One region of the Cellulosimicrobium sp. GQ32 genome, then DNA from elsewhere that is predicted to be linked to it. Evidence: riboswitches for the same ligand, from Rfam matches in the RefSeq annotation. Region 1 holds a riboswitch; each other region holds the start of a gene.
The links. A riboswitch is a leader RNA that binds a small molecule or an ion and turns the genes downstream of it on or off. The one in region 1 is predicted to bind thiamine pyrophosphate.
Positions count from the first base shown of each region.

Region 2: another riboswitch for thiamine pyrophosphate. It lies ahead of AC6CH9_RS05395 (ECF transporter S component); the one in region 1 lies ahead of thiD (bifunctional hydroxymethylpyrimidine kinase/phosphomethylpyrimidine kinase).
Region 3: another riboswitch for thiamine pyrophosphate. It lies ahead of AC6CH9_RS11350 (thiamine ABC transporter substrate-binding protein); the one in region 1 lies ahead of thiD (bifunctional hydroxymethylpyrimidine kinase/phosphomethylpyrimidine kinase).
Region 4: another riboswitch for thiamine pyrophosphate. It lies ahead of thiO (glycine oxidase ThiO); the one in region 1 lies ahead of thiD (bifunctional hydroxymethylpyrimidine kinase/phosphomethylpyrimidine kinase).

Region 1 is NZ_JCAXEP010000007.1:223,130-230,391, forward strand. Features, by position in the region: gene pheT (phenylalanine--tRNA ligase subunit beta) at 1-1,768, shown strand, start outside; gene AC6CH9_RS13630 (SDR family oxidoreductase) at 1,765-2,643, shown strand; gene AC6CH9_RS13635 (YceI family protein) at 2,850-3,596, shown strand; gene AC6CH9_RS13640 (hypothetical protein) at 3,608-3,811, opposite strand; TPP riboswitch at 3,920-4,013, shown strand; gene thiD (bifunctional hydroxymethylpyrimidine kinase/phosphomethylpyrimidine kinase) at 4,006-4,974, shown strand; gene AC6CH9_RS13650 (hypothetical protein) at 5,009-5,275, opposite strand; gene AC6CH9_RS13655 (quinone oxidoreductase family protein) at 5,287-6,279, opposite strand; gene AC6CH9_RS13660 (ABC transporter ATP-binding protein) at 6,289-7,173, opposite strand; gene AC6CH9_RS13665 (FadR/GntR family transcriptional regulator) at 7,170-7,262, opposite strand, start outside.
Region 2 is NZ_JCAXEP010000002.1:367,682-374,943, forward strand. Features, by position in the region: gene AC6CH9_RS05385 (hypothetical protein) at 1-67, opposite strand, end outside; gene AC6CH9_RS05390 (hypothetical protein) at 64-1,035, opposite strand; TPP riboswitch at 1,191-1,310, shown strand; gene AC6CH9_RS05395 (ECF transporter S component) at 1,420-2,127, shown strand; gene AC6CH9_RS05400 (ABC transporter ATP-binding protein) at 2,120-3,976, shown strand; gene AC6CH9_RS05405 (energy-coupling factor transporter transmembrane component T family protein) at 3,973-4,761, shown strand; gene AC6CH9_RS05410 (peptidoglycan DD-metalloendopeptidase family protein) at 4,792-5,460, opposite strand; gene hisS (histidine--tRNA ligase) at 5,508-6,896, opposite strand; gene AC6CH9_RS05420 (MBL fold metallo-hydrolase) at 6,970-7,262, opposite strand, start outside.
Region 3 is NZ_JCAXEP010000006.1:20,072-27,333, forward strand. Features, by position in the region: gene AC6CH9_RS11340 (ABC transporter permease) at 1-556, opposite strand, end outside; gene AC6CH9_RS11345 (ABC transporter ATP-binding protein) at 553-1,425, opposite strand; TPP riboswitch at 1,651-1,755, shown strand; gene AC6CH9_RS11350 (thiamine ABC transporter substrate-binding protein) at 1,838-2,929, shown strand; gene AC6CH9_RS11355 (ABC transporter permease) at 2,976-4,691, shown strand; gene AC6CH9_RS11360 (ABC transporter ATP-binding protein) at 4,694-5,821, shown strand; gene AC6CH9_RS11365 (DUF4235 domain-containing protein) at 5,903-6,226, shown strand; gene AC6CH9_RS11370 (response regulator transcription factor) at 6,345-6,977, opposite strand; gene AC6CH9_RS11375 (sensor histidine kinase) at 7,067-7,262, opposite strand, start outside.
Region 4 is NZ_JCAXEP010000003.1:309,295-316,556, reverse strand. Features, by position in the region: gene AC6CH9_RS07495 (ThiF family adenylyltransferase) at 1-353, shown strand, start outside; gene AC6CH9_RS07490 (thiazole synthase) at 908-1,750, opposite strand; gene thiS (sulfur carrier protein ThiS) at 1,760-1,993, opposite strand; gene thiO (glycine oxidase ThiO) at 1,999-3,372, opposite strand; TPP riboswitch at 3,377-3,456, opposite strand; gene thiE (thiamine phosphate synthase) at 3,509-4,234, shown strand; gene guaA (glutamine-hydrolyzing GMP synthase) at 4,278-5,891, shown strand; gene AC6CH9_RS07465 (glycosyltransferase family 4 protein) at 5,896-7,056, opposite strand; gene AC6CH9_RS07460 (hypothetical protein) at 7,237-7,262, shown strand, end outside.

The DNA of each region.
Region 1 (7,262 bases):
ACTCGCGGTCGACGTGACGAACTACGTCATGCTCGACCTGGGCCAGCCGCTGCACGCGTACGACCTCGAGAAGGTCGCGGCGCCGATCGTCGTGCGACGCGCGGCGTCGGGGGAGCGGCTCACGACGCTCGACGACGTCGACCGTGCCCTCGACCCCGAGGACCTGCTCATCACGGACAGCCCCGACGGCGTGCGCGCCTCCCGTGTGCTCGGGCTCGCGGGCGTCATGGGCGGTGCCTCCTCGGAGGTCGGCCCGACGACGACGGCCGTGCTCGTCGAGGCCGCGCACTTCGACCCGGTGACGGTCGCGCGCACGTCGCGCCGCCACAAGCTGTCGAGCGAGGCGGCGAAGCGGTTCGAGCGCGGCGTCGACCCGCTCCTTCCCGCGGTCGCGGCGCAGCGCGTCGTCGACCTGCTCGTCGAGCTCGGCGGCGGCACGGCTGACGACGCGGTGAGCGATCTCGACCGGGTCCCGGCGCCCACCGCGATCCGCCTCCCGGTCGGGGAGGCCGAGCGCCTCGTCGGCGTGCCGTACACGCTGGAGCAGGTCGTCGGCACGCTCGGCGCGATCGGGTGCACGGTCGACGCGGACGGCACGGAGGCCACGGGCGTGCTCGTGGTCACCCCGCCGTCGTGGCGCCCCGACCTCACGGAGCCGGCCGAGCTCGTGGAGGAGGTCGCGCGCCTCGTCGGCTACGACGAGATCCCGTCCCTGCTGCCCGCGGCGCCCGGCGGTCGCGGGCTCACGCGCGAGCAGCGCGTTCGACGGTCGGTCGCGCGGGCGCTCGCGGAGGACGGGTTCGTCGAGACGCTGAGCTACCCGTTCGTCGGCACCGCGGAGCTCGACGCGCTGCGCCTGCCCGCGGACGACGCCCGCCGACGTGCGCTGCGCCTGCTCAACCCGCTCGCCGACGACCGCCCGCTGATGCGCACGGACCTGCTGAGCACGCTGCTGGAGACCACGCGCCGCAACGTCGGCCGGGGGCTGGGCGACGTCGCGCTCTTCGAGATCGGCCTCGTCACGCACCCGCGGCCCGACGCGCCTGCCGCACCCGCCCTGCCGGGCGGTGTCCGGCCGAGCGACGAGGAGCTCGCTGCGATCGATGCCGCGCTGCCGTCGCAGCCGCGCCACGTGGCCGGCGTCCTCGTCGGGCGCCGCGAGCGTGCCGGCTGGTGGGGTCCGGGCCGCGCGGCGGACTGGACCGACGCGCTCGCCGCGGCGCGACGCGTCGTGGAACGCGCGGGCCTCCGGGGCGACGCGGACGTGACCGTGGTCGCCGACACCGCGCGGGCACCGTTCCACCCGGGGCGCTGCGCGCGCCTCGAGCTCGCGGACGGGACGGTCGTCGGGCACGCGGGTGAGCTGCACCCCAAGGTGGTCGAGAACCTGGGCCTTCCCGCGCGTGCGGTGGCGTTCGAGGTCGACCTCACCGCGCTCGTGGAGGGCTCGTCCGACGCGCCGGTGCAGGCGAAGCCCGTCTCGGGCTTCCCTGCGGCCAAGGAGGACCTCGCGTTCGTGGTGGACGCCGACGTGACCGCGCAGGCGCTGCGCGACGCGATCGTCGAGGGTGCCGGCGACCTGGTCGAGGAGATCGCGCTCTTCGACGTCTTCACCGGCGAGCAGGTCGGCGCGGGCCGCAAGTCGCTGGCGTTCTCGCTGCGGCTGCGCGCGGCGGACCGCACGCTCACCGCCGACGACGTCGCGCGCGTCCGCGAGGGCGCCGTGGCGTCGGCGCGCGAGCGCGTCGGCGCGGAGCTGCGGGCGTGAGCGCGGAGGGCCCGGCCGCCGTCGATGCCGCACGGACGGCGCTCGTCACCGGCGCGTCGCGCGGCATCGGCCGCGCGATCGCCGTCGGTCTCGCTGCGGCCGGCCTCGACGTCGCGCTCCTCGCGCGCGACGCGGACCGGCTCGCGGGCGTGGCCGACGAGATCGCGGCGCTCGACGGCAGCGGTGCCGGGCGTGCGGTCGTGGTGACGGCGGACGTCACCGACGCCGCGGCCGTCGCGGCCGCCGTCGCCGAGGCGGAGGGCGAGCTCGGGGGCGTCGACCTCCTCGTCAACAACGCGGGTCGGGTCGACGCCGAGGTGCCGCTCTGGGAGGCCGACCCCGACGAGTGGTGGGCGATCGTCGAGACCAACGTGCGCGGCCCGTTCCTCCTCGCGCGCGCCGTGGTGCCGGGGATGCTCGCGCGCGGCGGGGGCCGCGTCGTCGACCTCAACAGCGGCGCGGGCTCGCACGACATGGACGGCGCGAGCGCGTACAACGCGAGCAAGACGGCGCTGCTCCGGCTGGGGGCGAACCTCCACCGCTCCGGCCACGCGCGTGGGCTGCGCACGTTCGAGGTCTCGCCCGGCGTGGTGCAGACCGACATGACCGCGTCGATGGCCATGCACGAGGGCCGCACCGAGTGGACCCCGGTCGAGCGCACGGTCGAGATGGTCGTCGCGATCGCCCGGGGCGAGCTCGACGCGTTCTCGGGCGCGTTCGTCCGCGTGACGCACGACTCTCCGGAGTCCCTGCGGGCCGCGGCGGACGAGGCCGCGCGCCGCGGGGACTCGTTGCCGGGCCCCGACGCGCGCCGGCTGCGCGTGACCCGCTGGGGCGCGGACGACCCGATGCCGGGAGAGCTCCCGGCCCGCTGACCTCTGGGCGACCGGTCGTGGCACGCTCCGCGGCGTCGCGCACCGGACGCGTCGCAGGCCCGTCGCACTCCGGACCCGCAGCGCCGCCCGACCTCACCGGTCGGGCGGCGCTCGCGCGTCCTGGGGGTGACTTGCGGAGCCGTGGACCGCGGGCACGAGGAGGAGATCACCCGGCATCTAGTTGAAGCTTCACTCAGTCATCGGGGATGCTGTCCTGGACACCTGACCAGTACCGGGCGGACACCGACGTCGCGGCTCGACGACGCCCGGGAGCGACGTATGACGACCGCACGCCCTGTCCGACAGTGGAACGGCCTGACCGTCCCCGAGGCCGGCACCTACGCCCTCGACGAGGCGCACAAGCGCATCGGGTTCACCGGGATGCACATGATGGTGTCGCCCGTGCGGGGGAGTTCACCCGGGCGCGCGCGACGATCCTGGTCGGTGCGGACCCGTGCGCGTCGGCCGTCTCCGCGACCATCGAGACCGCGAGCCTCACGACGCACCACGAGGAGCGCGACGCGCACCTGCGCAGCCCCGACTTCCTCGACGTGGACGCGTACCCGACGATCGAGTTCCGCAGCACCTCGGTCGACTGGCAGGGCGAGCAGCAGGACCAGATCCTCGCGTGGGCGCGACTGCGGAACCGCTCGCCCGAGCGCGCGGAGCTCGCGCCGGAGCGCGTGCAGCCCCGGGCCGCGCAGTCGGGGCGGTTCCTCGTCCACGGGCTGCTCACCGTCCGGGGCGTCACCCACCGGACCGTCCTCTCGATGCAGTACGGGGGCGCGCGCCGCGACCCGTACGGCCGGGACATCTTCGGCTTCCACGCCGCGGGCGAGATCGACCGGGAGAGCTTCGGCCTCGTCTGGAACGTGCTCCTCGAGACCGGCGGGTTCCTCGTGGGCAAGAAGATCGGCCTCGAGATCGCGGGCGAGGCGATCCACCAGGGCTGACGTCCCGTCCGTCAGGGTGCGTCGAGCACGACCGCCGCACGGTCGACCCAGACGTGCCACACGCCGCGCACGGGGTGGACGTGCTCGAACGCGACGCGGTCGCCGTCGTCGTGCGTCAGGACGCCGGCCAGCACGACGCGGCGCCCGCGGCGGTCGACGGTCGACCAGCGGGCGGGGACCGGAGGGCGCAGCGGCGTCGCGGAGGAGCCCGGCACGGGGCGGCGGGAAGGTCGGTGGTGCGGCATACCCAGGAGGACGCGGTCGCGCACGCGTTCTCGCGCGCGAGACCGGGTGAAACCCTCGGGCGCGCAGGACGTAGCATGGCGCGCGACACGGGGTGCCCCGCCGAGGGCTGAGATGAGACCCGTCGAACCTGCTCTGGCTCGTACCAGCGAAGGGATGTCCGGCGATGACGCTCGCCCTGCCCCAGCACGACCCCGCTCCCCGGCGCGACAGCGCCCCCCGGCCCGAGGCCGGCCGCACGCCCGGTCCGGACGTCGACACCGGCGCCCGGCCCTCGCGGCCGCGCGTCCTGTCGATCGCCGGGACGGACCCGACCGGGGGGGCGGGCATCCAGGCGGACCTCAAGTCCTTCGCCGCCCACGGCGCCTACGGCATGGCCGTCACGACGGCGCTCGTCGCGCAGAACACGCACGGCGTGCGGTCCGTGCACGTTCCCGGCCCCGCGTTCCTGCGCGCGCAGCTCGACGCGGTGTCCGACGACGTCGAGATCGACGCCGTGAAGATCGGCATGGTCGCCGACGAGGCGAACGCGCGCGAGATCGGGGCATGGCTCGACGCTCTCGCCGCGGCCCGGTCCGACGCCGGGGTCCCGCGGCCCTGGGTGGTGCTCGACCCCGTCATGGTCGCCACGTCGGGGCACCGACTGCTCGACCCGGGTGCGGAGCAGGCCGTGCGCGACCTCGCGGCCCGGGCCGACGTCGTGACGCCCAACTTGCCCGAGCTCGCCGTCCTCGCGGGACGCGACGTCGCGACGACGTGGGACGACGCGCTGGCGCAGGCCGCGTCCTACGCGACGGCGAGCGGCGCCGTCGTGCTGCTCAAGGGCGGCCACCTCACCGGCGCGACGTCGCCGGACGCCCTCGTCGTGCCGTCTGCTCCGTCGGCGGACGGGGTGCCGACCGTCACGACGTTCGACGCGGAGCGCGTGGACACGCCCCACACGCACGGCACCGGGTGCTCGCTCTCCGCGGCGCTCGCTGCCCTGCGGCCCCAGCGCGAGAGCTGGGAGGACGCGGCGCGCGAGGGCAAGGAGTGGCTCACCGGTGCGCTGCGTGGCGGCGCGGCGCTGCGCGTCGGGACGGGCCGGGGCCCGGTCGACCACCTGCACGCCTCGTCGCCCGTCGTGCCGCGCTGACGCTCGGACGGCGCGCGAGCAGCGGTCACGTCGGTCAGGCGCGCGTCACGTCCTCCTCGGCCGTCGCGTAGACGCACTCGTAGCCCGGTGGGACCCAGCGCCACCGCGCGTCGACGTCACGGATCGCGACGCCGTCGGGGCGGTCGGCGACGCACGCGTCCGCCTGCTGGCGCAGCCCGACCGTCACCCAGTACACGGCGAGCGCCGCGGCGAGCAGGACGGCGAGGACCGTCACGGCGCGGCGCAGGGCGGGGGAGGGTCCGCCGTCGGACCCGTCCTCCTCGCCGGGCCTCGCGGGCACCCAGTCCCAGCTCACGCGGTGTCGGGGACGAGCAGGACCTTGCCCGTGGTCGCGCGGCCCTCCAGCGCCCGGTGGGCGTCCGCGGCGTCGGCGAGCGGGAACGTGGCGCCGACGCGCACGTGCAGCGTGCCGCCCGCGACCGCGCCGAGCACCTCGGTCGCGCGCTCGACGAGCTCGGCGCGCGTCGCGGTGTGGTCGGCGAGCTTGGGCCGCGTGAGGAAGAGCGACCCGCCCGCGTTGAGGCGCTGCGGGTCGAACGGCGGGACCTGCCCGGACGAGCCGCCGTAGAGCACGAGCGTGCCCCGGCGGTGCAGCGATGCGAGCGACGCGTCGAACGTGTCCTTGCCGACCGAGTCGTACACCGCCGCGACGCCCTCGCCGCCCGTGAGCCCGCGCACGACCTCGGGCAGCTCGGCGGTGAGGTCGGCGAACGCCGTGTACTGGATCGCGTGCTCGGCGCCCGCGCCGCGGGACAGCTCCGCCTTCTCGGGCGTCGAGACCGTGGAGATCACGTGCGCGCCCCGCGCCACGAGCATCTGTGTCAGGAGCAGCCCGACGCCGCCCGCGCCCGCGTGCACGAGCACACGGTCGCCCGGGCGCACGGGGTACGACGACGTGCACAGGTAGTGCGCCGTGAGTCCCTGGAGCGCGACGGCGGTCGCGTCCTCGAGCGACACGGCGTCGGGGACGTGCAGCGCCTGCGCCGCGTCCACGAGGACGAGGTCCGCGTACGACCCGGGCGCCTCGGTCCACACGACGCGGTCGCCGACGGCGAAGCCCTCGACGCCCTCGCCCAGCCCGGCGACGATGCCCGCCCCCTCGCTCCCCACGACGTGCGGGTACTCCATCGCGTACACGCCGGAGCGCTTGTACGTGTCGATGAAGTTCACGCCCGCCACGGCGGACCGGACGAGCAGCTTTCCGGGACCCGGCGAGGGGTCAGGCAGCTCGGTGTAGTCGAGGACCTCGGGGCCGCCCGCCGCGCGGGCCACGATCGCGTGCATGGCCCCAGCCTAGGGTCGTGCGGGTGCCGAGGCCGCGGCCTGGGCCGCTCCGGTGCCGGACGCCGTCCCGACGGCGGCAGCGTCCTCACCGACGATGCGGGGCGGACGCGCGTGCCCGGCCGTCGCGTGCCAGCGCCCGAACCGGCGCTCGACGTGCACCGGGTGGCCGAAGCAACGCGTGACGTGCTCGGTGACGAGCACGTCCTGCGCGGCACCCGCGACGACGACGCGGCCGCGCGCGAGCAGGAGCGCGTGGCTCGTCGTGGTCGGCAGCTCTTCCAGGTGGTGCGTCACCAGCACCGAGGCGACGTGCGGCCGGGTCGCGCGCACGGCGTCGAGCGTCTCGAGGAGCTGCTCGCGCGCGGCGACGTCGAGCCCGGTGGACGGTTCGTCGAGCAGCAGGAGGGCGGGGTCGGGCAGGAGGGCGCGCGCCACGAGCGCCCGCCCCCGCTCGCCCTGGGAGAGGGTCGGCCAGGGGTCGTGCGCGCGGTGCGCGAGACCGAGGTCGGCGACGAGGCCGCGCGCGAGGGTGACCTCGTCCGGGGTCGGCTGCCAGCGCGGGCGCCAGTCGACGGTCCCCGTGAGGCCGGTCAGGGTCACCTCGAGCACGGTCAGCGGCGAGCGCAGGTCGTGACGTGGGTCGACGTGGCCGATCCGGCGGTGCAACGTCTGGACGTCCACGCGGCCCAGGCGCTCGTCGAGCACGTGGACCGTGCCCCGGGTCGGGTGCCGGCGCGCCCCGCAGAGCCCGAGGATAGTGCTCTTGCCCGCGCCGTTCGGGCCGAGCAGCGCCCAGTGCTCGCCCGCCCGGACGACGAGGTCGACGCCGTCGAGGATCGCCCGCCCCTCCCGCACCAGGTCGACGCCGCGCAGGGACAGGACCTCGGCGCTCACCGGTCACCACCCGTCGCGCCGGGCTCGCGCCCAGCGACTTTCGCGTGGACGGCCGCGAGGTGCTCGCGCGCCGCCACGGACGCACGCAC
Region 2 (7,262 bases), on a different contig from region 1:
GGTCGGTCAGGCCGGCCGCGTCGTTCCCGGGCGCCGACGGGCTCGTGCCGCTCGGTGCCGTGCTCATGCTTCTCCTTGTGTCTCGCTGCGGAACGCTGCCTCTCGGAAGCGCACGAGGTCACCCGCCGGGTCCTCGAGGTAGTCCCACGGTTCGGGGGGCACCCGCTCCCCCATCGCGCGGAAGTGCGGTGCGGCGGCGGCCGCGTGCCCGCCGAGCGAGTAGACGAGCGCGAAGGCTCCGTGAGCCTCGGCCCCCTGCACGCCGAGGGAGGCGTCCGGGTGCAGCACCGATCGTGCGGCGTGCTCTCGCAGCTCGTCCCGGACGGCCGCGGACGCGAGGTGCGCCCGGCCGGACCTGCTGTCGGAGTCGGCCCAGCGCTCGAGGTGCGCCGTCGCGACCAGGGCGCCCGCCGGGGAGCCGCTGGGGGAGCCGGCCGCGCACTCCCGTGCGAACGCGAAGGCGTCCTCCCACGTGCCGCCCCACTTGGGACACAGCTGCTGGAGCAGCTGCGCCTGTGCGGCGAAGACGTGCGGATGGTGAGCCGCGAGGCGGCGATACCGCCGCCGCGCCTCACCGTGCCCGAGCTCGAGCCCTCGCGCCGTGGCCAGCCGCGTGCTCCACGCCGGGGCGAGGTCGGGCCGCCGTGCGCACACGTCGACGAGCAGCCGCTCGGCGCGTCCGAGCATCGCGTGGAACTGCTCGAACTGGGCGGCAGAGACGTGCCGTGCACGGTCTCGCGTGCGGACCTCCCACCCCGCCCGCACGTAGCGGGCGGCGAGCAGGGTGACCAGCACGTCGTCCGGACGGTCCGCCACGCTGCGCTCCAGCCCTGACTCGATGCCGTCGAGTCGTGCCAGGTGCTCGACGACCGCCACCAGGTCGTCGACGCTGCCCACCCCGTGGAGCATGCATCGCAGGGCGTCCCAGTCCCCACGGCGCGCCGTCTCCCGGAACGGGGCCAGCACGGGGACCGCGTCGAAGGCGTCGACGATCGGCGGACCGAGGGTGGGGGCCCCGGCGGACGAGCTGGTCATGGCACCTTCTCCGGACACGGTGCGCGCTCCCACCCGGCACCCGACCTGGCGGCTCTCTCGCACGAGCGGACGCAGAGTAGCAGGCGCGGTGTTGCTGACGTCACACCGGGCCGCCGTGCTTGTCGACGCGCGGCCCAGGCCCTAGGGTCGCGGGTACACAGCCCCCGGGGAGCGCACGAGCGCTGAGAGTGCAGGCCGGACACCCGTCCCCCCTGCAGACCCGTGGAACCTGATCTGGTTCGTACCAGCGAAGGGAGCAGGGCCGACGTCACCGTCCCCTGCGCGCTCGTGCCCGCGCGCCCCGCGCGAGGCCGTGCGTGCGGACCGAGGCGGTGGCGCGCCGTCGTGCACCCCTCGCCCCGGGGGCCCGACGGAGGGAACCGCATGGCCGAGCCCCGCACCACCCCGCAGCAGACGACCCCGAGCGCCGCCCCCGGGGCGGCCGTCGGGACGACCGACGACCCGACCACCGGGACGGCGGTCCGCGCCCTCCCGGCGACGCCCCCGCGTGCCGCGCGCCGCCGAGGCCTGACCCTGCACGAGACGGTGCTGGTCGCCGTCCTCGGGGTCGTCTTCGGGTTCGTGTACTGGGCGTTCGTACAGCTCTGGGCCCCTCTGCAGCTCGCGATGGGCCCGCTCGCGGACCTCGCCGCGAACGTCCTCGCGGGCGCGTGGATCGTCGTCGGCCCGCTGACCACGTACATCGTGCGCAAGCCGGGGGTCGGCATCCTCGCCGAGACCCTGGCCGCGCTCGTCGAGGTCGTCTTCCTCGCCTCCCCCGCCGGGCCGCTCCTGCTCGTCGTGGGCCTGGTCCAGGGCCTCGGCGCCGAGCTGCCGTTCGCGCTCACGCGCTACCGCCGGTTCGGCTGGTGGGTGTTCGTCGCGTCCGGCGTGAGCGCCGCGCTCGTCACGTTCGCCTTCAACGCGGTGCGCTTCGGCTGGCTCGGACAGGACTACGCGATGCTCCGGCTGGGTGTCCAGGTCGTGTCGTGCGTCGTGCTGTGCGGCCTCGCGGCCCGCGTCCTCGGCGACGCGCTCGCCCGGACGGGTGCCCTCGACGCGTTCGCGATCGGCGCTGCCCACCGTGGCTGAGCGCGCCGCCCCCGACGCACCCGAGACCGCCTCTCCGGACGTCGCCCCGGGCGACGCCGTCACCGCCGAGGCCGTGACCGTGCACCTCGGGCACCACGGTGCCCTGGTGCTCGACGGCGTCGACGTCACCGTCCCGGCCGGGTCCAGCCTGCTGGTGCTCGGCCCGTCCGGGTGCGGCAAGTCGACCCTCCTGCGTGCGCTCGTCGGCGTCGTGCCGCACACGCTCCCGGGCACCGTCGCGGGCGGGCTCCGCGTGGCCGGCCTCGACCCGCGCGAGGTGCCGCCGCCCGTGCTCGCGGCCCGCGTGGGCCTCGTCCAGCAGCGGCCCGGCGACCAGCTCTGCCTGGCGCGCGTGGACGAGGAGCTGCGGTTCGCGCTCGAGAACCGCGGCGCCGACCCCCGCACCATGGACGACCGCGCGGTCGCCGCGCTCTCCGCGGTCGGCGCCGCGCACCTGCACGACCGCCCGACCCACGCCCTGTCGGGCGGCGAGGCGCAGCGCGTCGCGGTCGCCGCCGCGCTCGTCGCCGACCCGGAGCTCGTCGTCCTCGACGAGCCCACCGCGCTCCTGGACCCCGCTGCCGCCCACGAGGTCGGGGCGCTCGTCGCCGGCCTCGCCCGGGCACCCGGGCCCGACGGCGAGGGGTCGTCCCACGGGTCCCCTCACCGCTCCGTCGTGCTCGTCGAGCATCGCCTGGACGACCTGGGCGCGCTGCCCGACGCGACCCTGGCGCTCGGCCGCGACGGGCGGGTCGTCGCGCACGGCCCCACGCACCGCGTCCTGCGCGAGCACGCGCGCGACCTCGCCGACCTGGGGTGCTGGCTGCCGCTCGCCGTCCGCCTGGAGCAGGCGGGCGCCCCGGAGCCGCTCGGCTCGCCCGAGACCGACGACTGGCTGGTCGACCTCGTGCACGCCTCGCCGGTGCGCTCGACGACCACGGACCGCCCTCTGGACGCGGCCCCTGCGGCAACGCGCCCGGTCGTGCTCCGGGCGCGCGGGCTCGCCGTCCACCGAGGCGGCCTCGGCGCGGGACGCACCCGCCGGGGCGAGCACCCCGTCGTGCGCGACGTCGACCTCGACGTCCGCGCGGGCGAGGTGCTCGCCGTCGTCGGGCCCAACGGAGGCGGCAAGTCGACGCTCCTGCGCGGCCTGGCGGGGCTCGAGCGCACCACGGGCGAGGTCGCGACCGCGACGGGCGATCCCGTCGCGATGGTCTTCCAGGACCCCGAGCACCAGCTCGTCGCCCGCACCGTGCGCGAGGAGGTCGCCTGGTCGGCGCGCCTCGCCCGCCTCTCCGACGTCGCCGCGCGCGTCGAGGCGACCATCGCCGCGTTCGGGCTCGCGCACCTCGCCGACGCGAACCCGTACCGGCTCTCGGGCGGCGAGCAGCGGCGTCTGTCCCTCGCGACGGCGACCGTGCTCGACCCGCCGGTCCTCCTCGCCGACGAACCGACGTTCGGCCTGGACCGTGCCCAGGCCCACGCGGCCGCCCGCGTCCTGCGCGACCGCGCCGACGCGGGAGGCGCCGTGGTCCTCGTCTCGCACGACCTCTCGCTCGTCGCGGCGATCGCCGACCGGGTCGCCGTGGTCGTGGACGGCGCGCTCGCCACGGTCGCGGAGCCGCCCGCGGTCCTCGCCGACGACGCGCTGTGCGCGCTCGCGGGACTGCGCCGAACCCCGCTGCTCGACTGGTGGGCACGGACCGGTCGTGCGCGCGGCGTCGACCCGGGCGCGCTCGTACGCGCTCTCGACACCGCCTGCGACGCGGCGCGCGACGCCGTAGCGAGCACCGGAGGTCCGGGCGTACCGGAACCCGGGGCCCTCGTCCCCGCGGAGGTGGCCCCGTGACCGCGCTCCCTCCGTCCGTCCTCGAGCGCTGGAACCCGACGGTGAAGCTCGCCACCGTGCTCCTCCTGTCCACCGGCGCGCTGCTCGTCACCGACCCGGTCACCCCCGCGACCGCCTGGCTGCTGACGGTCGCGGCCCTGCTCGTGCTCGGCCGAGTGCCGGTGGGCACGCTCGCGCTGGCCCACGTCCCGTTCGGGGTCTTCGCGGCGAGCCTTCTCGTCGTCAACGTCGTGACCCGCCCGGGCGGCGACGACGTCGCGCTCGGGCCGCTCACCGTCGGCGCGGACGGCGTCACGATCGGTGCCGCGCTCGCCTTGCGCACGCTGTTCGTCGGGGCGCTGTCGCTCGTGCTCGTCCTCACGACCGACCCCGTGCGCCTCATGACGAGCCTCCACCAGCACGCTCGCCTCCCGGCGACCTGGACGTTCGCGGTGCTCGCCGCGCACCGGCTCCTCGTCGAGCTTCCCGACGCCTGGCACACGATCCGCTGCGCCCAGGCGGTGCGCGACCCCCGGCGACGTGGCGGCCGGCTCCCCCGATCCCCGCGGTCGCTGAGCGCGGCGGCCTTCGCCCTCCTCGTCGGAGCGGTGCGCCGGTCCGAGCGGCTGACGGTCGCGCTCGAGTCGCGCGGCCTGGGCGCCGGCCCTCGGTCGACGTCGCGCCCCGTGACCCTGGGCGCGCCCGACGTCGCCGCGGCGGGCGCGGTGCTCGCCCTCGCCGGGGCGCTCGTCGCGATCGGCGTCCTGGCGGGGTGGGTCACGGGGATCGGCGCGCTCACCGCCTGAGGCGAGCGCGTCGGGCGGGCCCGGACAGCCTCAGGCGCGCTCGACCACCGCTCCCTCGGCCGGGACCCCGATCTCGACCGTGCCCGTCCGGCCATGCCGCCCGTGCTCGCGGTAGGCGCGGAACGCGGGCGGCACGCCCCGCGCGACGTGGGCGTCGGGGCCGTCCATGACCTGGACGTGCACGTGCGGCTGCGTCGAGTTCCCCGAGTTCCCGCACCGTCCCACCACGTCGCCGGTCGTGAGCCGCTGTCCCGGGCGCACCGCGACCGACCCGCGCCGCAGGTGGGCGAGCACCACGAAGACCCCTGGCGTGCCCAGCGCGAGCACCACGTGGTTGCCCGCGAGCGCCGCGCCGCCCGCGCGTGCTCGGGACGCCTGCGTGAGCGCGTACCCGAGCAGCGCGGACGGCGAGCGCCGGGCCTCGTGGTCGGGTTCGTCGCCGTGCACCGCGACGACGGTGCCAGGGGCGGGGGCGAGGACGGGCAGGCCGAACGCGAGGAACCGCTCCGGCGGCTCGGTGCCGAGCACGGTGCGCCAGTCGCGCACGTCCGCGGTGCGCCGGCCGCGGACCGCGACGAAGTCGATCGCGTACGTCGTGGCGAACAGGTGCGTGCCGTGGCTCGGGACGCGCCGCGCCGGGCTGTTCTGCACGAGCCAGGTCCCGGTGAAGGGCAGCGCGAGCTCGACCGGTCCGGTCACGTCGCCTCCCCTCGCGCCCGGGCGTGCGGGCCGCCGTCGTCGGTCGGTCAGTCGGCCGCCGGCACCACGCGCGGGAAACGGTCCTCGGCCGGCGGCTCCCACGTCGCCGGGTCGGCGTCCAGCTGCTCGCCCGAGCGGATGTCCTTCACCTGGTCCGGCGAGCGCGTCCCGTCCTCCTCGACGCGCCCGGGAAACCAGACGAACGGGATCCCGCGCCGGTCGGCGTAGCGGATCTGCTTGCCGAACTTGGCGGCGGCCGGCGCGACCTCGACCGGGACGCCCCGTGACCGCAGGGCGGACGCGACGGCGTCGGACGCACCGCGCGTCTCCTCGCTCGTGACCGCGACGACGACGGCGCTCGGCACGGAGCGCGTCGCCCGGACCAGGCCCGCGGACAGCAGTCGGGAGACGAGGCGGGACACGCCGATCGACAGGCCGACGCCGGGGTAGGTGTTCGCGCCGTCGGACGCGAGCGTGTCGTACCGGCCGCCCGAGCAGATCGACCCGAGCTGCTCGTGGCCCACGAGCACGGTCTCGTAGACGGAGCCCGTGTAGTAGTCGAGCCCGCGCGCGATCTTGAGGTCCGCGACGACGACGCCCGGGGCGCGCACGCTCGCGGCCTCGATCAGCGCGCCGAGCTCGCCGAGCCCGGTCTCGAGCAGGTCGCTCTCCACGCCGTGCTGGGTAGCGAGCGCCCGCACGCGGTCGACGACGCCCGCGTCGCTCCCGCTGATCGCGGCGAGGGCGAGGCACGCCTCGGCCTGCTCGGTCGTGGTGCCTGCCTCCGAGACGAGGAGCGCCGCCACCTTCTCGGCGCCGATCTTGTCCAGCTTGTCGATCTGGCGCAGCACCTCGTCCACGGCACCGATCCCCAGGCCGCGGTAGAAGCCCTCGGCGACGCGGCGGTTGTTCACCAGGACGCGGACCTCGGGCACACCGATCTCGCGCAGCGCGCCGAGCGCCTCCGCCATGACGAGCGGCAGCTCGACCTCGTAGTGGTAGGGCAGCTCACCCGCGCCGACGACGTCGATGTCCGCCTGCGTGAACTCGCGGAAGCGCCCGTCCTGGGGGCGCTCGCCGCGCCACACCTTCTGGATCTGGTACCGCTTGAAGGGGAACGCGAGGTGCCCGGCGTTCTCGAGCACGTAGCGCGCGAACGGGACCGTGAGGTCGAAGTGCAGGCCGAGCTGCTTGTCGCTCCTGCTGGCACCCTCCGTCTCGCCGGCCTCCTCCTGGAGGCGACGCAGGACGTACACCTCCTTGGACGTCTCGCCCTTGCGCAGGAGCTGGTCGAGCGGCTCGACCGCGCGCGTCTCGATCCCGCCGAACCCGTGCAGCTCGAACACCCGCCGCAGGGTGTCGAGGACGTGCTGCTCGACGATCCGTCCGTCGGGGAGCCATTCGGGGAAACCTGAGAGGGGTGTGGGCCTGGCCATGGGTCAGATCTTCCCAGACCCGGGCACGGTCGTCCGCATCGTCCCGGCCGACGGACGGGCCGGACCGCGCACGTCAACCGGCGAGGAAGGGGTTGGTCGCGAGCTCGCGCGCGACCGTCGTCGCGGGGCCGTGGCCGGGCAGCACGTCCCAGGCGGGGTCGAGGCGCCCGACGACGTCGCGCAGCGTGCGGGCCATCGTCGCGCCGTCCCCGCCCGGCAGGTCGGTGCGACCGACGGACCCCGCGAAGAGGACGTCACCGCTCAGCACGATCCCCGCGCCCGGCTCGCCCACGACGTAGAGGGTCGACCCCTCCGTGTGGCCCGGTGCGCCGACCCCGCGCAGGACGAGGTCGCCCCAGCGCAGCT
Region 3 (7,262 bases), on a different contig from region 1:
AGAGCTCGCCGACGACCCGCACGGGCCGCACCTCGTCCCCGAGCACGACGTCGGTCGTGTCGCCCACGGCGAGCCCGGACGCCTCGAGCGTCGCGGACTCGAGCGCGACCTCCCCGCCGTTCGCCGGTGCGCGGCCGTCGACCACGCGTGGCCCGGGGTCGCGCGGGTCGTACCCGACCGCCATGCTCGGCGCCTGGGTGCTCAGCACCGCGGTGCCGTCGGCGCCGACGAGGACGGCGGGGCCGCTCACCTCCGCGAGCGCGAGGTCGACGTCGTCGCGCGCGTCGAGCGTGTGGGCCAGGTCCGCCGGGACGAGGCTGCGGGTCCCGCCGAGCTGCGCCGGGTCCTCGAGCGCGGAACCGGCGGCGGTCCCGCCGCGCACGTACGCGTCGGCCTGGATCGACGACGCGACGATGCCGTCGAACGTCGACGCGAGCATCGCGCGCAGCGCGAACGTACCCGTGACGAACGCGACGCCGATCGTCACCGCGAGCACGGACAGCACGAGCTGTGCGCCGTGCGCGCGCACGCCGCGCAGCGCGATCCGGCCCATCATCGGGCGGCCGCCGGTGCGTGCGCCGGGTCGGTGGCGTGCGCGCCCGCGGGCGCGGGCGTGAGAGTACCGAGCGTGTCGAGGACGGCCTGCGGCGTGGGGTCGCGCAGCTCGGTGACGAGGCGGCCGTCGGCGAGGAACAGGACGCGGTGCGCGTAGGACGCCGCCGTGGGGTCGTGGGTGACCATGGCGACGGACTGGCCGAGGTCGTCCACCGAGGCGCGCAGGAAGCCGAGCACCTCGGCGGCCGCGCGCGAGTCGAGGTTGCCCGTCGGCTCGTCCGCGAACACGACCGCCGGCCGGGACACGAGCGCCCGCGCGCACGCGACGCGCTGCTGCTGCCCGCCCGAGAGCTCCGCCGGGCGGTGCCCGAGCCGCGGGCGCAGCCCGACGGCGTCGACCACCCGGTCGAACCACTCCTGGTCCACGGGCCGCCGCGCGATCGCGAGCGGGAGCACGATGTTCTCCTCCGCCGTGAGCGTCGGGACGAGGTTGAACGACTGGAAGACGAACCCGATGCGCGTGCGCCGCAGCCGCGTCAGGCGCCGCTCGCTCATCGCCGACACCGTCTCGCCGTCCACGACGACGGTCCCCGCCGTGGGGGAGTCGAGCCCCGCGAGGCAGTGCATGAGGGTCGACTTGCCCGACCCGGACGGGCCCATGATCGCGGTCAGACGTCCCCGCTCGAGGTCGACGTCGACGCCGTCGAGCGCACGCACCGCGGCCTCGCCGCGCCCGTACGTCTTCACCAGCCCGCGCGCGGTCGCGATCGCGGGTCGTGCACCGCCCTCAGCGCCTTCAGTGCCCTCGGCGCCCTCAGCGGGCGGGCCCTCGCGCGGGGTGCTCCGCTGTGCCGCACCTGTCGTCGTCACGTCCTCGTCCGTCCTCTCGTCGTGCCGCTGCGCGGGAGCGTCGTGGCTCGCCGGGCGGCGTCGTCCTGTGGCGGCCGCCGGGGCTCCCGGCGGTCGTACCGACCCTCCCGCGGCGCGCGTCCCCGCGGCATCGGGGGCGGGCCCCGAACCGTCCCTGGTCCGCGGTCGCTGGTGCTCAGGGTTCTCTCAGGGGACTCTCCGGGTGAGGGGCCGGTGTAGGCTCGCGGTGAACGACAGGGGAGCTCCTGGAGGAGCTGAGAGTGCGGACCACCGCAGACCCTCGAACCTGATCCGGTTAGCACCGGTGGAGGAAGTCGGGAATCTCGATCACCTGCTCGCGCGGTTCGTCGCGCCCACCCGGCGTACGGCTCGTCGGGCCGGTGGACCCCTCCTGAACGTCCAGGGAGGACACATGCAGCACACGACCACCGTCGCCCGCCGCGGCCGAGCCCTCGCGACCGGCGTGGGCGCGACGCTCGCGCTCCTCGCCCTCGCGGCCTGCTCGGGTGGTGACGGCGCCGGGGGCGACGACGCGTCGTCGGGCAGCGGGAGCACGGTCACGCTGGTGACCCACGACTCCTTCGCGGTGAGCGACGACGTGCTCGCCGCGTTCGAGGAGGAGAGCGGGCTCACCGTCGAGCAGGTCGCGCCCGGCGACGGCGGCGCGCTGGTCAACCAGCTGATCCTCACGAAGGACTCGCCCCTCGGCGACGTCGTGTTCGGGATCGACAACACCTTCGCGTCGCGCGCGATCGACGAGGGCGTCCTCGAGCCGTACACGCCCGCGGACGTCTCGGAGTCCGCCGCGTCGTACGCGGTCGGCGACGGCGGCGAGCTCACCGCCGTCGACCTCGGTGACGTGTGCGTCAACGTGGACCACGCGTGGTTCGCCGACGCCGGGATCCCGGAGCCCGTGACGCTCGAGGACCTGGCGAAGCCGGAGTACCGGGACCTCCTCGTCGTGACCAACCCCGCGACGTCGTCGCCGGGCCTCGCGTTCCTCCTCGCGACCGTCGGGGCGTTCGGCGAGGACGGCTGGGAGGACTACTGGGCCGACCTGCGCGCCAACGGCGTGAAGGTCGTGGACGGGTGGTCGGACGCCTACTACGTCGACTTCTCCGGCTCGGAGGGCGCCGGGCCGCGCCCGCTCGTGCTGTCGTACTCGACGTCGCCCGCCTTCACGCTCACCGAGGACGGCTCCGCGTCCACGACCGGCGCGCTGCTCGACACGTGCTTCCGCCAGGTCGAGTACGCGGGCGTGCTCGCGAACGCGAAGAACCCCGAGGGCGCGCAGCAGCTCGTCGACTTCCTCGTGAGCGAGGCGTTCCAGGCCGACGTACCGGGGCAGATGTACATGTACCCCGCCGACGACTCCGTCGCGCTCCCCGACGGCTGGGCCGAGTTCGCCCCGCTCGCCGACGAGCCCTTCGAGGTCGCCCCCGCCGACATCTCGGCGCACCGCGACGAGTGGATCAAGGCATGGACGGCGACGGTCGTCGACTGACGCCCGGTCCACGAGCGACCACGGCTCTACCTCGCGAGGTAGAGCCGTGGTGAGGGGCCGGGCCCTCTGGCGGGGCGGCGTCGGGCGCGCGGTGCTGTGGGGTCTGGCGGCGGCGGTGCCGCTGGTGTTCCTCGGGGTGTTCTTCGCGTGGCCGGTGGTCACGCTCGTGGCGCGCGGGTTCGTCGGGGACGACGGCGGCCTCGACCTGTCCGGGTTCGCGGAGGTCTTCTCCCAGCCGCGGACGTGGCGCATCCTCGGGCTGACGCTGTGGCAGGCCGTGCTCGGCACGGCGTTCTCGCTGCTGCTCGGCGTGCCCGGCGCCTACGTGCTGTACCGGTGCCGGTTCCCCGGGCGGCGGGTCGTGCGCGCGCTCGTCACCGTGCCGTTCGTGCTCCCGACCGTCGTCGTCGGCGTCGCGTTCCGGTCGCTGCTCGTGCAGGGCGGCCCCCTCGGGTTCCTGGGGCTCGACGAGACGTTCGCAGCGATCGTCGTCGCGCTCGTGTTCTTCAACTACTCGGTCGTCGTGCGCACGGTAGGCGGGCTGTGGGAGCACCTCGACCCGCGCGCCGAGCAGGCGGCGCGGGCGCTCGGCGCGACGCCGTGGCGCGCGTTCCGCACGGTGACGCTCCCCGCGCTGACGCCCGCCGTCGCGAGCGCCGCGTCGATCGTCTTCCTGTTCTGCGCGACGGCGTTCGGCGTCGTGCTCGTGCTCGGCGGCATCCGCTACGGGACGATCGAGACGGAGATCTGGATCCAGACCACGCAGTTCCTCGACCTGCGCACGGCCGCCGTGCTGTCGGTCGTGCAGCTCGTGGTCGTCGCGGCGGCGCTCACGGTGGCGAACCGCACGCGGGCCCGGCGCGAGCGCGCCCTGAACCTGTCGTCCTCGGCGTCGTCCGCGCACCCGCTGCGCCTGTGGCGCGACGGCCGCCCGACGGGCGACCTCGCGCCCGCGGCGCTCACCGCGGCCGTGGTCGTCGTGCTCGTCGGCCTGCCGCTCGGCACGCTCGTCGTGCGCTCGTTCCGCGTCCCGGGCGGCGGCTGGGGGCTCGACAACTACGCGAACCTCGGCACCACGGGCGGGCGCAACGCGCTGTCCGTGACGGTGTGGGAGGCGGCGGCCAACTCGCTGCGCACCGCCGCGCTCGCGACCGTGCTCGCCGTCGTGATCGGCGGGCTCGTCGCGCTCGTCGTGTCGCGGCGCCCGCGCTCGCGGGGCGGGCGACGGGCGATCTCCGTGCTCGACTCGGTCTTCATGCTGCCGCTCGGGGTCTCCGCCGTGACGGTCGGCTTCGGCTTCCTGATCACGCTCGACCGGCCGCTCGGCCTCGACGTCGACCTGCGTACGTCGGGCCTGCTCGTGCCGATCGCACAGGCGGTCGTCGCGATCCCGCTCGTCGTGCGGACGGTCCTGCCGACGCTGCGCGCGATCGACCCGCGCCTGCGCGAGGCCGCCGCGACCCTCGGCGCCGCGCCCGGTCGGGTGTTCCGCACCGTCGACGGCCCGATCGCCGCTCGCTCGCTCGGCCTCGCCGTCGGGTTCGCGTTCGCGGTCTCGCTCGGGGAGTTCGGTGCGACGTCCTTCCTCGCCCGTCCGGACAGCGCCACGCTGCCGGTCGTGATCTTCCGGCTCATCGGGCGCCCGGGGGCCGAGAACTACGGCATGGCGCTCGCGGCGAGCGTCGTGCTCGCGCTGCTCACCGCGACCGTCATGCTGCTCGCCGAGCGGTTGCGCGGCGACCGACCCGGAGGAGAGTTCTGATGGTGCAGACCGACCCCGCCCCGGCGCGCGCGGGCGCGCCGGAGCCGTCGCGCCCCGCCGCCGAGCCCGACGCGGCACCCGACGCCGTGCCCGGGGAGGGCGCCGGGCTCGCGGTGCGCGACGTCGTCGTGCGCTACGGCGGGGGTGCGCGCACGGACCCCGGCACGACGGCGGTCGCGGGCGTCACGCTCGACGTCGCGCCCGGCGAGGTGCTCGCCCTGCTCGGGCCGAGCGGCTGCGGCAAGTCGAGCCTGCTGCGCGCCGTCGCGGGGCTCGAGCCCGTCGCGGCGGGAGAGATCCGCTGGGACGGGCGCGACCTCACGGGCGTCCCCGTCCACCGGCGCGGGTTCGGTCTGATGTTCCAGGAGGGTCAGCTCTTCCCGCACCGCGACGTCGCGGGGAACGTCGCGTACGGCATCGCGGGGCTGCCCCGCGCCGAGCGCGACGCGCGCGTGACCGAGCTGCTCGACGTCGTCGGGCTCGCCGGGTACGAGCGCCGCGCCGTCGCGACGCTCAGCGGGGGAGAGCGCCAGCGGGTCGCGCTCGCGCGGTCGCTCGCGCCGCGGCCTCGGCTGCTCCTGCTCGACGAGCCGCTCTCCGCGCTCGACCGCGGGCTGCGCGAGCGCCTCGCGCTCGACCTGCGCGAGGCGCTGCGTGCCACCGGGACGACGGCCGTCTTCGTCACCCACGACCACGACGAGGCGTTCACCGTCGCCGACCGTGTCGCCGTCATGGACGCGGGCCGGCTCCTCCAGGTCGCGCCGCCGGAGGACCTGTGGCGCGCCCCTGCGTCGCTCCGCGTGGCGGAGTTCCTCGGCTACCAGGCGTTCGTCCCCCGCGGCGACGGGACCGTGCTCGCGGTCGGCCCGCGCGGGCTGCGGCTCGTGACCGAAGGTGTCCCCGCGTCGTCGGACGACACCTGGGCAGCGACCGTCGTCGGCAGCGTGTTCCGCCGGGGTGCGGTCGAGGTCACAGTCGACGTCGTCCTCCCCGGCGCCGACCACGGCGCACCGGTTCGCCTCGTGGCGCTCGCGGGCGGCGGCGCGGGGGGACTCGAGGAGGGGCCCGAGACCGGCGCCCGGGTGCACGTCGCGCCCGATCTGGCGGGCTGCGCCGTCGTCCCGGGCTGACGGCCCGCAGACGGAGCTCACAGACGATGCTCGCAGGTCGTGCGACGCGCGAGAGAGCCGGAGCCGACCTAGCGTCGAGGGATGAGCGACGACGTGACGGCGGGGACGCATCCCCCGGAGAAGACCGGCGGCAAGGCCGCGAAGATCCTCTACCGCCCCGTGGGGCTCGCCAGCTCGATCGTGGGCGGGCTGGTCGCGGGCCAGGTGTTCAAGCAGGTGTACAAGCGCGTCACCCCGGGGCACCGCTCCGACGCGCCCAAGCCGCTCGAGTCCGAGTACTCGCTGCGCGAGATCCTCGTCGCGGCGCTGATCCAGGGCGCGATCTTCGCCGCGGTGAAGGCGCTCATCGACCGCGGCGGCGCCCGGGCGTTCGAGCGCTGGACGGGGGAGTGGCCCGGCGACTGATCTCACCCTCTGGCCGAACACGACATGAGGGCCGTTATCGGGGGCAGAACGACCGCCAAGTCGTGCTCGACGGCGGGCCAAGTCGTGGTGGGCCACGGATCGGGTGGGAGGTCCGTGCTCAGTCCAGGCCGGCGGCGTGGACGAGCAGCGCGACCTGCGTCCGGTTCTCCAGGCCGAGCTTGAGCAGCACGTTCGACACGTGGGCCTTGACCGTCGGGACGCTGAGGAACAGGGCCGCCGCGATCTCCGCGTTCGCCGCGCCGCGGCCCAGCTCGACGGCGACGTCCCGCTCCCGGCCGGTGAGCGTGCCGAGCGCCGCCCGGGCGCGGTCGCGCTCGCCGCCCGCGTCTGCGACCGACGTCATGAGACGCCGCGCGATCTCCGGTGACAGCACCGGCTCGCCCGCGGCGGCCGCGCGGACGGCTGCCACGATCCGCTCGGGCGGCATGTCCTTGAGCAGGTAGCCGGCCGCCCCGGCGTGCAGCGCGCCGACGACCTCGTCGTCGCTGTCGAACGTCGTGAGCACGACGACGGCCGGGGCGCCCGGCCGCGACCGCACCCGCCGCGTGGCCTCGATCCCGTCGACCCGCGGCATGCGCAGGTCCATGAGCACGACGTCGGTCGGGTGCGCGTCGAGCACGGCCGGGACCTCGGCCCCGTCCGCGGCCTCGCCGACGACCTCGATGCCGTGGGCGCCGTCGAGCATGAGCCGCAGGCCGGCGCGGACGAGCGCGTCGTCGTCGACGATCACGAGCCGGGTCCGCGGCGCGTCCTGCGGGACCGCTCCGTCGTCGTGCCGATCGCGCACGCGGGCCCCGTCCCCGCGCCCACCCTGGTCGCTCACGCGTCCCACGGTAGCCGGACGTCGAGGACGAACCCGTCGTCCCGCGCCCCGGCGTCGAGGGTCCCGCCGAGCAGGGCGACGCGCTCGCGCAGCCCGACGAGCCCGGTGCCCGTCCCCTCGTCGGAGGCCACTCCGACGGCGCCGCCGACCGCGACGAGGCGAGGACCGCCGTCGGACACCGTGACGCGCACC
Region 4 (7,262 bases), on a different contig from region 1:
GCACCAGGCCGGTCGCGGGGGAGCGCGACGTCGCCGCCCACGACGCCGCGGCCCTGCTGGGTCACGACGGTGCGGCGCCGTACCTCCTCGACGTGCGCGAGGACTGGGAGGCGCAGGTGCGCCCCCTGCCCGGGTCGACCCTCGTGCCGAGCGGGACGTTCCTCACGGGCGACCCCGCCGCGGCGCTCGCGGCCCTCCCGACGGACCGAACCGTGCTCGTCCTGTGCGCGGTCGGCGCCCGCTCGGCCCGCGTCGCCGACGTCGCCCGCGCGGCGGGGATCGACGCCCGCTCGGTGGTCGGCGGCGTCCCCGCCCTCCTCGACGCCCTCGCGGCCGCCGCCCCACCGAGGTAGAACCCTGGTCGCGCGAGGTAGAGCCCTGGTCGCACGAAGTAGAGCCCTGGTCGCGCGAGGTAGAGCCCTGGTCGCGCGAGGTAGAACTGTGGTTCTTGTGCTCGACGGCGTGTGGTTGGCCTGGGTGGGCGGGGTGGGTGGTGGTGCCGCGTCTACCATCCGCCGCTCGTTCCTCGCGGCTCCCGCCAGGCCCGCCACGACGCGGCACCACCACCCACCCCGCCCTGCGCCGTCTCACCCCGGTCCTCCCGCACCTGGGCGATCGCCCGCGTGGTCGTTCGAAGTCGGGGACCTGACCGCCGGCCCGGCGGCCGCCGTCGGGCACGACCCCGGTTCTACTTCGCGGACCAGGGTTCTACTTCGCGGACCAGGGTTCTACTTCGTGCGACCAGGGTTCTACTTCGTGCGACCAGGGCTCTACCTCGCGTGACCAGGGTTCTACCTCGCGTGACCAGGGTTCTACCTCGCGTGACCAGGGTTCTACCTCGCGTGACCAGGGTTCTACCTCGCGCGACCGGGGTTCTGCCTCGGTCTACCAGGGTTGCCCCTCGTGGTCAGAGGGCGAGGTCGAGGCGGCCTTGCGGGGACGAGCTCGCGAGGGCGCCCTCGCGGCGGGGGATGCGGCCGGCGCCGGCGGCGAGGCGGCCCGAGTCGACCGCGAGGCGCATCGCGTGCGCCATGCGGACCGGGTCGGCGGCGCGCGTGACGGCGGTGGCGAGCAGGACGCCGTCGCACCCGAGCTCCATCGCCTGCGTGGCGTCGGACGCCGTGCCGATCCCCGCGTCGAGGATCACGGGCACCCGGGCCGCGGCGGCGATCGCCTCGATGTTGCGCGGGTTGAGGATGCCGAGGCCCGTGCCGATCGGCGCACCGAGGGGCATGACGGCGGCGCACCCGACGTCCTCGAGCCGGCGCGCGAGGATCGGGTCGCCGTTCGTGTAGGGCAGCACGACGAACCCGTCGCGCACGAGCTGCTCCGCCGCCTCGACGAGCCCGACGGGGTCAGGCAGGAGCGTGACGTCGTCGGCGATCACCTCGAGCTTGACCCACTCGGTGCCGCACGCCTCGCGCGCGAGGTGCGCGGTGAGCACGGCCTCGCGCACCGAGAAGCACCCGGCCGTGTTGGGCAGCGCGCGGATGCCGAGGCGCGCGAGCAGCGCCCAGATCCCCGAGTCGGGGCTCGCTTCCCCGCCGGCGCGCACGGCGACGCGTCGCATCGCGACCGTCGTCAGGGCGGTGCCCGACGCGACGAGCGCGTCCTCGAGCGTGAGCAGGTTCGCCGCCCCGCCGGTGCCCATGACGAGGCGCGACCCGATGGTCGTGCCGGCGACGACGAGCGGGTCGTCGCCGTCGGACGGTCGGCTCGCGGGCGCGGGGGAGATGTCGGTCGTGGTCACGGGTCCTCCTCAGCCGCCCTGGACGGCGGTGACGATCTCGATGCGGTCGCCGGGCGCGACGACGGTCGTCGCCCACGAGCCGCGCGGCACCACGGCGTCGCCCACCGCGACGGCGACACCCTGCGGCGTCCCGTCGGCGACGTACGCGGGCACGAGCGCCGCGACGAGCTGCTCGAGGTGCACGGGGGCGTCGAGCGGGTACGGCTCGCCGTTGACGAGCGCGGTCGGAGCGGGTGCGATCACGGGAATCACCTCGGTGTCGTGGTGGAAAAGTCGGCCGACCGGCCGGCGCCGAACCCGGGGTCGTTCCCCGGATCCGATGCGAACCGGGGGACAGCCCCGGGTTCGGCGAAGCGGTCGGTGCGGGTCGGGGAGAGGGCGGCGGCGACGTCGGCGGGGAGCGGGGTGCCGGTGAGGCCGGCGACGACCGCGTCGGCGGTGAGCGGTGCGAGCAGGATGCCGTTGCGCCCGTGCCCGGTCGCGAGGTGCAGCCCCGGGACGCCGGTCGGGCCGACGAGCGGCAGGTTGTCCGGGGTCGCGGGGCGCGCCCGGGGCGTCACGTCGACGAGCGCGGCCTCGTCGATCCCGGGCAGCAGGGCGCGCGCGTCGCGCAGCAGGGCGAAGACGCCGCCCGCGGTCGCTCGCCGGTCGTCGGGGTTCTCCTCGGTCGTCGCGCCGACGACGACCTCGCGGTGCCCCGCGCAGCCGTGACCCTGTCCGTCGGGTACGGGGTCGCGCGGCACGACGTACACCGGCCGCCCCTGCACGACCCCGCGCACCACGTGCTCGAGCGCGAGGTCCGGTCCGGCGTCGAGGCGCAGCGTCTGCCCCTTGACCGGCCGTGTCGGCACGACGACGCCCGGCACGTCCGCGAGCAGCGCGCCGGACTCCCAGCCCGCCGCGACGACGACCGCGCCCGCCGCGTGGAGCCGGCCCGCGTCGTCGTGCACCCCGACGACCCGCCCGGCGGGGTCGAGCGCGAGCCGCGTCGCGGTCGCCCGCACGACGGCGGCGCGCATCTCGGCACCGCTGTCCGCGCCCGCGAGCGCCCTCGGCCCGGCGCGCCCGCCGAGCGCGCCGAGCAGCGCCGCGTGCGTCGCACGCGGGTCGACCGCGTGGTCGGCCGGGGCCCAGGCCGCGCCCGCGACCCTCGGGCCCAGGTAGGGCTCGCGTCGGCGCGCGTCGGCCACCGTGAGCTCGTGCGACGCGAGGCCGTGCGCGGCGTGGAGGGCGAGGAGGCGCCGGAGCAGCGCGAGGTCGTCGCCGTCGTACGCGACCGTGAGGGTGCCCGCGGTGCGCAGGCCGACGTCGGCACCGGTCGCGGCGTGCAGGTCGGCCGCGAAGCCGGGCCATGCCGCGGCGGCGGCGAGGTGCAGGCGCAGCGCGTCGTCCTCGCCGAAGTCGGCCTCGGTGACCGGGGCGAGCATCCCGGCGGCGGCGTGCGTCGCGCCGTCGCCCGGCGACGGGTCGAGCACCGTGACGGTCAGCCCCGCACGCGCGGCGCGCCACGCCACGGCGAGCCCCACGATCCCGCCACCCACGACGACGACGTCGCGCGCGCCGTCGGGCAGGGCAGGACCGGCTCCCGGCGAGCGGGGCCCAGGACGGACAGGGGTGTGCATGCGCGCTCCCTTCGCTGGCATGACCCAGATCAGGTTCGACGGTCGGCTCCGACGCCCTCTCAGCCCCGTGCGGGGCTCCCGTGCTGTCGGCCACAGTACCGCCTGCCCCGGGCACGCCGACGCTAGGCTCCGGCGGGTGAGCCCCGAGACCTTCGCCACTCCCGCCACCCACGCGCTGCCGGCTCCGGACGCCGCGCGCACCCGCCTCGCCGACGCGCGCCTCTACCTGTGCACCGACGCGCGCGAGGAGCGCGGCGACCTCGAGGACTTCCTCCGGGCGGCGCTCGCCGGTGGTGTCGACGTGGTCCAGCTCCGCGACAAGACGCTCGACGCGGCGCGCGAGCTCGAGCTCCAGGAGCTCGTCGCGCGGGTCGCGACGGAGCACGGCGCGCTGTGGGCCGTCAACGACCGGGCCGACGTCGCACGGCTGACCGGGGCGCCCGTGGTGCACATGGGGCAGCGTGACCTGCCCGTCCCTGCGGTGCGAGCCCTGCTCGGCGGCGGCCCCGTGCTCGGCCGGTCGACGCACTCGGCCGACCAGGCCGCCGCCGCCGAGGCGGACCCGGACGTCGACTACTTCTGCGTCGGCCCCCTGTGGGCGACGCCGACCAAGCCCGGCCGCGCCGCCGTCGGGCTCGACCTGCTGCGCGACGTCGCCGCGACGCGTCCTGCCACCCCGTGGTTCGCCATCGGCGGGATCGACGCGGACCGGCTGGACGCCGTCCTCGACGCCGGGGCGGACCGCGTCGTCGTGGTGCGGGCGATCACGCAGGCGCCGGACCCGGAGGCCGCGGCCCGGGTGCTGCGCGGGCGGGTCGCCGAGCGAGCGGCCGAGCGCGCCGCCGAGCCCACCGGCGCCTGAGACGCGGGACGGGACCGCGCCGCGCGGCGACTATCCTGGAGCGGTGACGTCACCCGCCACCGCTCCCGACACCCCCACCACCGCCGAGGTCGCCGCGACCCCGCGCCCCGTGCTCGTCGTCGACTTCGGCGCCCAGTACGCGCAGCTCATCGCGCGCCGTGTGCGCGAGGCCAAGGTCTACTCCGAGATCGTGCCGCACACCTTCACGGTCGAGCAGATGCTCGCGAAGGACCCGGTGGCGATCATCCTCTCCGGCGGTCCGTCGTCGGTGTACGCGACCGGCGCCCCGTTCGTCGACCCGGCGCTGTTCGCCGCCGGCGTGCCCGTCATGGGCATCTGCTACGGCTTCCAGGCCATGGCGAAGGCGCTCGGTGGCGAGGTCGCCCAGACGGGCCTGCGCGAGTACGGCGGCACCGAGGTCGAGGTGTGCGCCGCGGGCGTGCTGCTCGACGGCACGCCGCAGAACCAGACCACGTGGATGAGCCACGGCGACGCCGTGCTCCGCGCGCCCGAGGGCTTCGAGGTCCTCGCGACGTCGGCCGGCTCGCCCGTCGCGGCGTTCGAGGACACGTCGCGCCGCCTCTACGGCGTGCAGTGGCACCCCGAGGTCAAGCACTCCGCGCACGGCCAGACCGTGCTGGAGCACTTCCTGTACGACGGCGCGGGGCTGGCCCCGGACTGGACGCCCGGCAACGTCATCGCGGACCAGGTCGCGGCGATCCGCGCCCAGGTCGGCGACGCGCGCGTCATCTGCGCGCTCTCCGGCGGCGTCGACTCCGCGGTCGCGGCGGCGCTCGTGCAGCGCGCGGTGGGCGACCAGCTCACGTGCGTGCACGTGGACCACGGCCTCATGCGCGCGGGCGAGGTCGAGCAGATCGAGCGCGACTTCGTCGCGGCGACCGGCGTCAACCTCGTGATCCGCGACGAGAAGGAGCGGTTCCTCACCGCGCTCGCGGGGCACAGCGACCCTGAGACCAAGCGCAAGATCATCGGCCGCGAGTTCATTCGCGTGTTCGAGGACTCCGCGCGCCAGATCGTCGAGGACGCGGGCGAGCACGGGGCCGAGGTCAAGTTCCTCGTCCAGGGCACGCTGTACCCGGACGTCGTCGAGTCCGGCGGCGGCGAGGGCGCGGCGAACATCAAGAGCCACCACAACGTCGGCGGCCTGCCCGACGACCTGCAGTTCTCGCTCGTCGAGCCGCTGCGCACGCTGTTCAAGGACGAGGTCCGCGCCGTCGGCCGCGAGCTCGGCGTGCCCGAGGAGATCGTCGCCCGCCAGCCGTTCCCCGGTCCCGGCCTCGGCATCCGCATCGTCGGCGAGGTCACGGCGGACCGCCTGGAGACGCTGCGCGCCGCCGACGCGATCGCGCGCGAGGAGCTGACCAAGGCGGGACTCGACAACGAGATCTGGCAGTGCCCCGTCGTGCTGCTCGCCGACGTGCGCTCGGTCGGCGTCCAGGGCGACGGCCGCACCTACGGCCACCCGATCGTGCTGCGCCCCGTCTCGTCCGAGGACGCGATGACGGCGGACTGGACGCGCCTGCCCTACGACGTGCTGTCCGTCATCTCGACGCGCATCACCAACGAGGTCTCCGAGGTCAACCGCGTCGTGCTCGACGTGACGAGCAAGCCCCCGGGCACCATCGAGTGGGAGTGACCCCCTAGCGGGACGGACGGGCCCGACGATCCACGGCGATCGTCGCGGCCCGTCCGTATGCCCGCTCCACGTCGGCGAGCACGCGCGGCCAGCCCGCCGACGACGGCACGTCGCGGTTGTGCGTGACGATCCGGTCGAGCAGACCGTCCTCGGTCGCGAGGCGCACGATCGCGTCGGTGAGCCCGGCGTCGTCGTCCGCGACGAGCGCGTCGACGCCGTCCGTGAGGCGTTCCGCGACGCCCGACTGCGAGCGGGTCAGGACGGCGAGCCCGGCGGCCTGGCCCTCCAGCGCCGCGATCCCGAACGCTTCCTCGACGGCGGGCGCGGCGAACACGTCGGCGCGCGCGTAGAGCCGCTTGAGCCCCGTCGCGTCGAGGCGGCCGGGGAGCGACACGACGGACCCCAGCCCGTGCTCCGCGACGAAGCGCCGCGCGTCGGCCAGCTCGGGGCCGTCCCCGGCGAGCGTCACGTGGAGCGCGCCCTCGGGGAGGCGCGCGACGGCGTCGCGCACGACCTCGAGGAGCGGCAGCACGCGCTTGCGCGGCGCGAACCGCGTCGCCGCGACGACGTGGACGGCCGCGCCCTCCATGCGGTCGGCGCGCTCGGTGCGTGGCACGCGCCACGCGTCGAGATCGAGGCCGTTGTGCAGCACCACGACCTCGCCGTGGTCGCCGACGATGCGACGCAGGGGAGCGGCCGTCAGCTCGCTCACCGCCGACCACAGCACGGGCCAGCGTGACCACCGCACGACGCGGTCGAGCCCGGCGAACGCCCTCTCCGCCCCACCCCAGACGCTGTGCACGGTGAGCACCGCGGGCAGCCCCGCGCGCACGACCGTGCGCAGCGACGCCTGGGTCGAGGGCGTGAGCACGCCCATGTGGAGATGCACGACGTCGGGCCGGTCCGCGCGCAGGATCCGCGCCACGTGGTGCGGCGCGCGCGGGTGGACCGGGTAGCCGCCCGGGACGCGCGCGGCGAGGCGGTGGACGGTGACCTCCCCGTCCTGCTCGGTGGTGACGCCGTGCGCGCCGGGGCGCGCAGGCGTCGTGCAGACGACCGTGACGTCGTGACCGGCGGCCGCCTGCTGCTGCGCGAGGCGCGCGACCTGGGTCTCGATCCCGCCGAGCAGGGGAAGGTAGCAGTCCGTCAGGTGGGTGATGCGCACGGACGGCATCCTCCCATCCGGGCATGGCGCTGAGGCGCGCGTTCGCCGCGCGGTCCGTCGTCGTCGTCGCTAGCGTGGGTCCCGTATGGGTGGTTCGACCGCCCTGCGGCGGACCCGCGCCCGCGGGTCGCGGACCGTGGTGCGGCAGCAGGTGGGTCCTGACGAAGGGGAGAACGCGCCATGTCGAGCACCGTCACCGTCACACC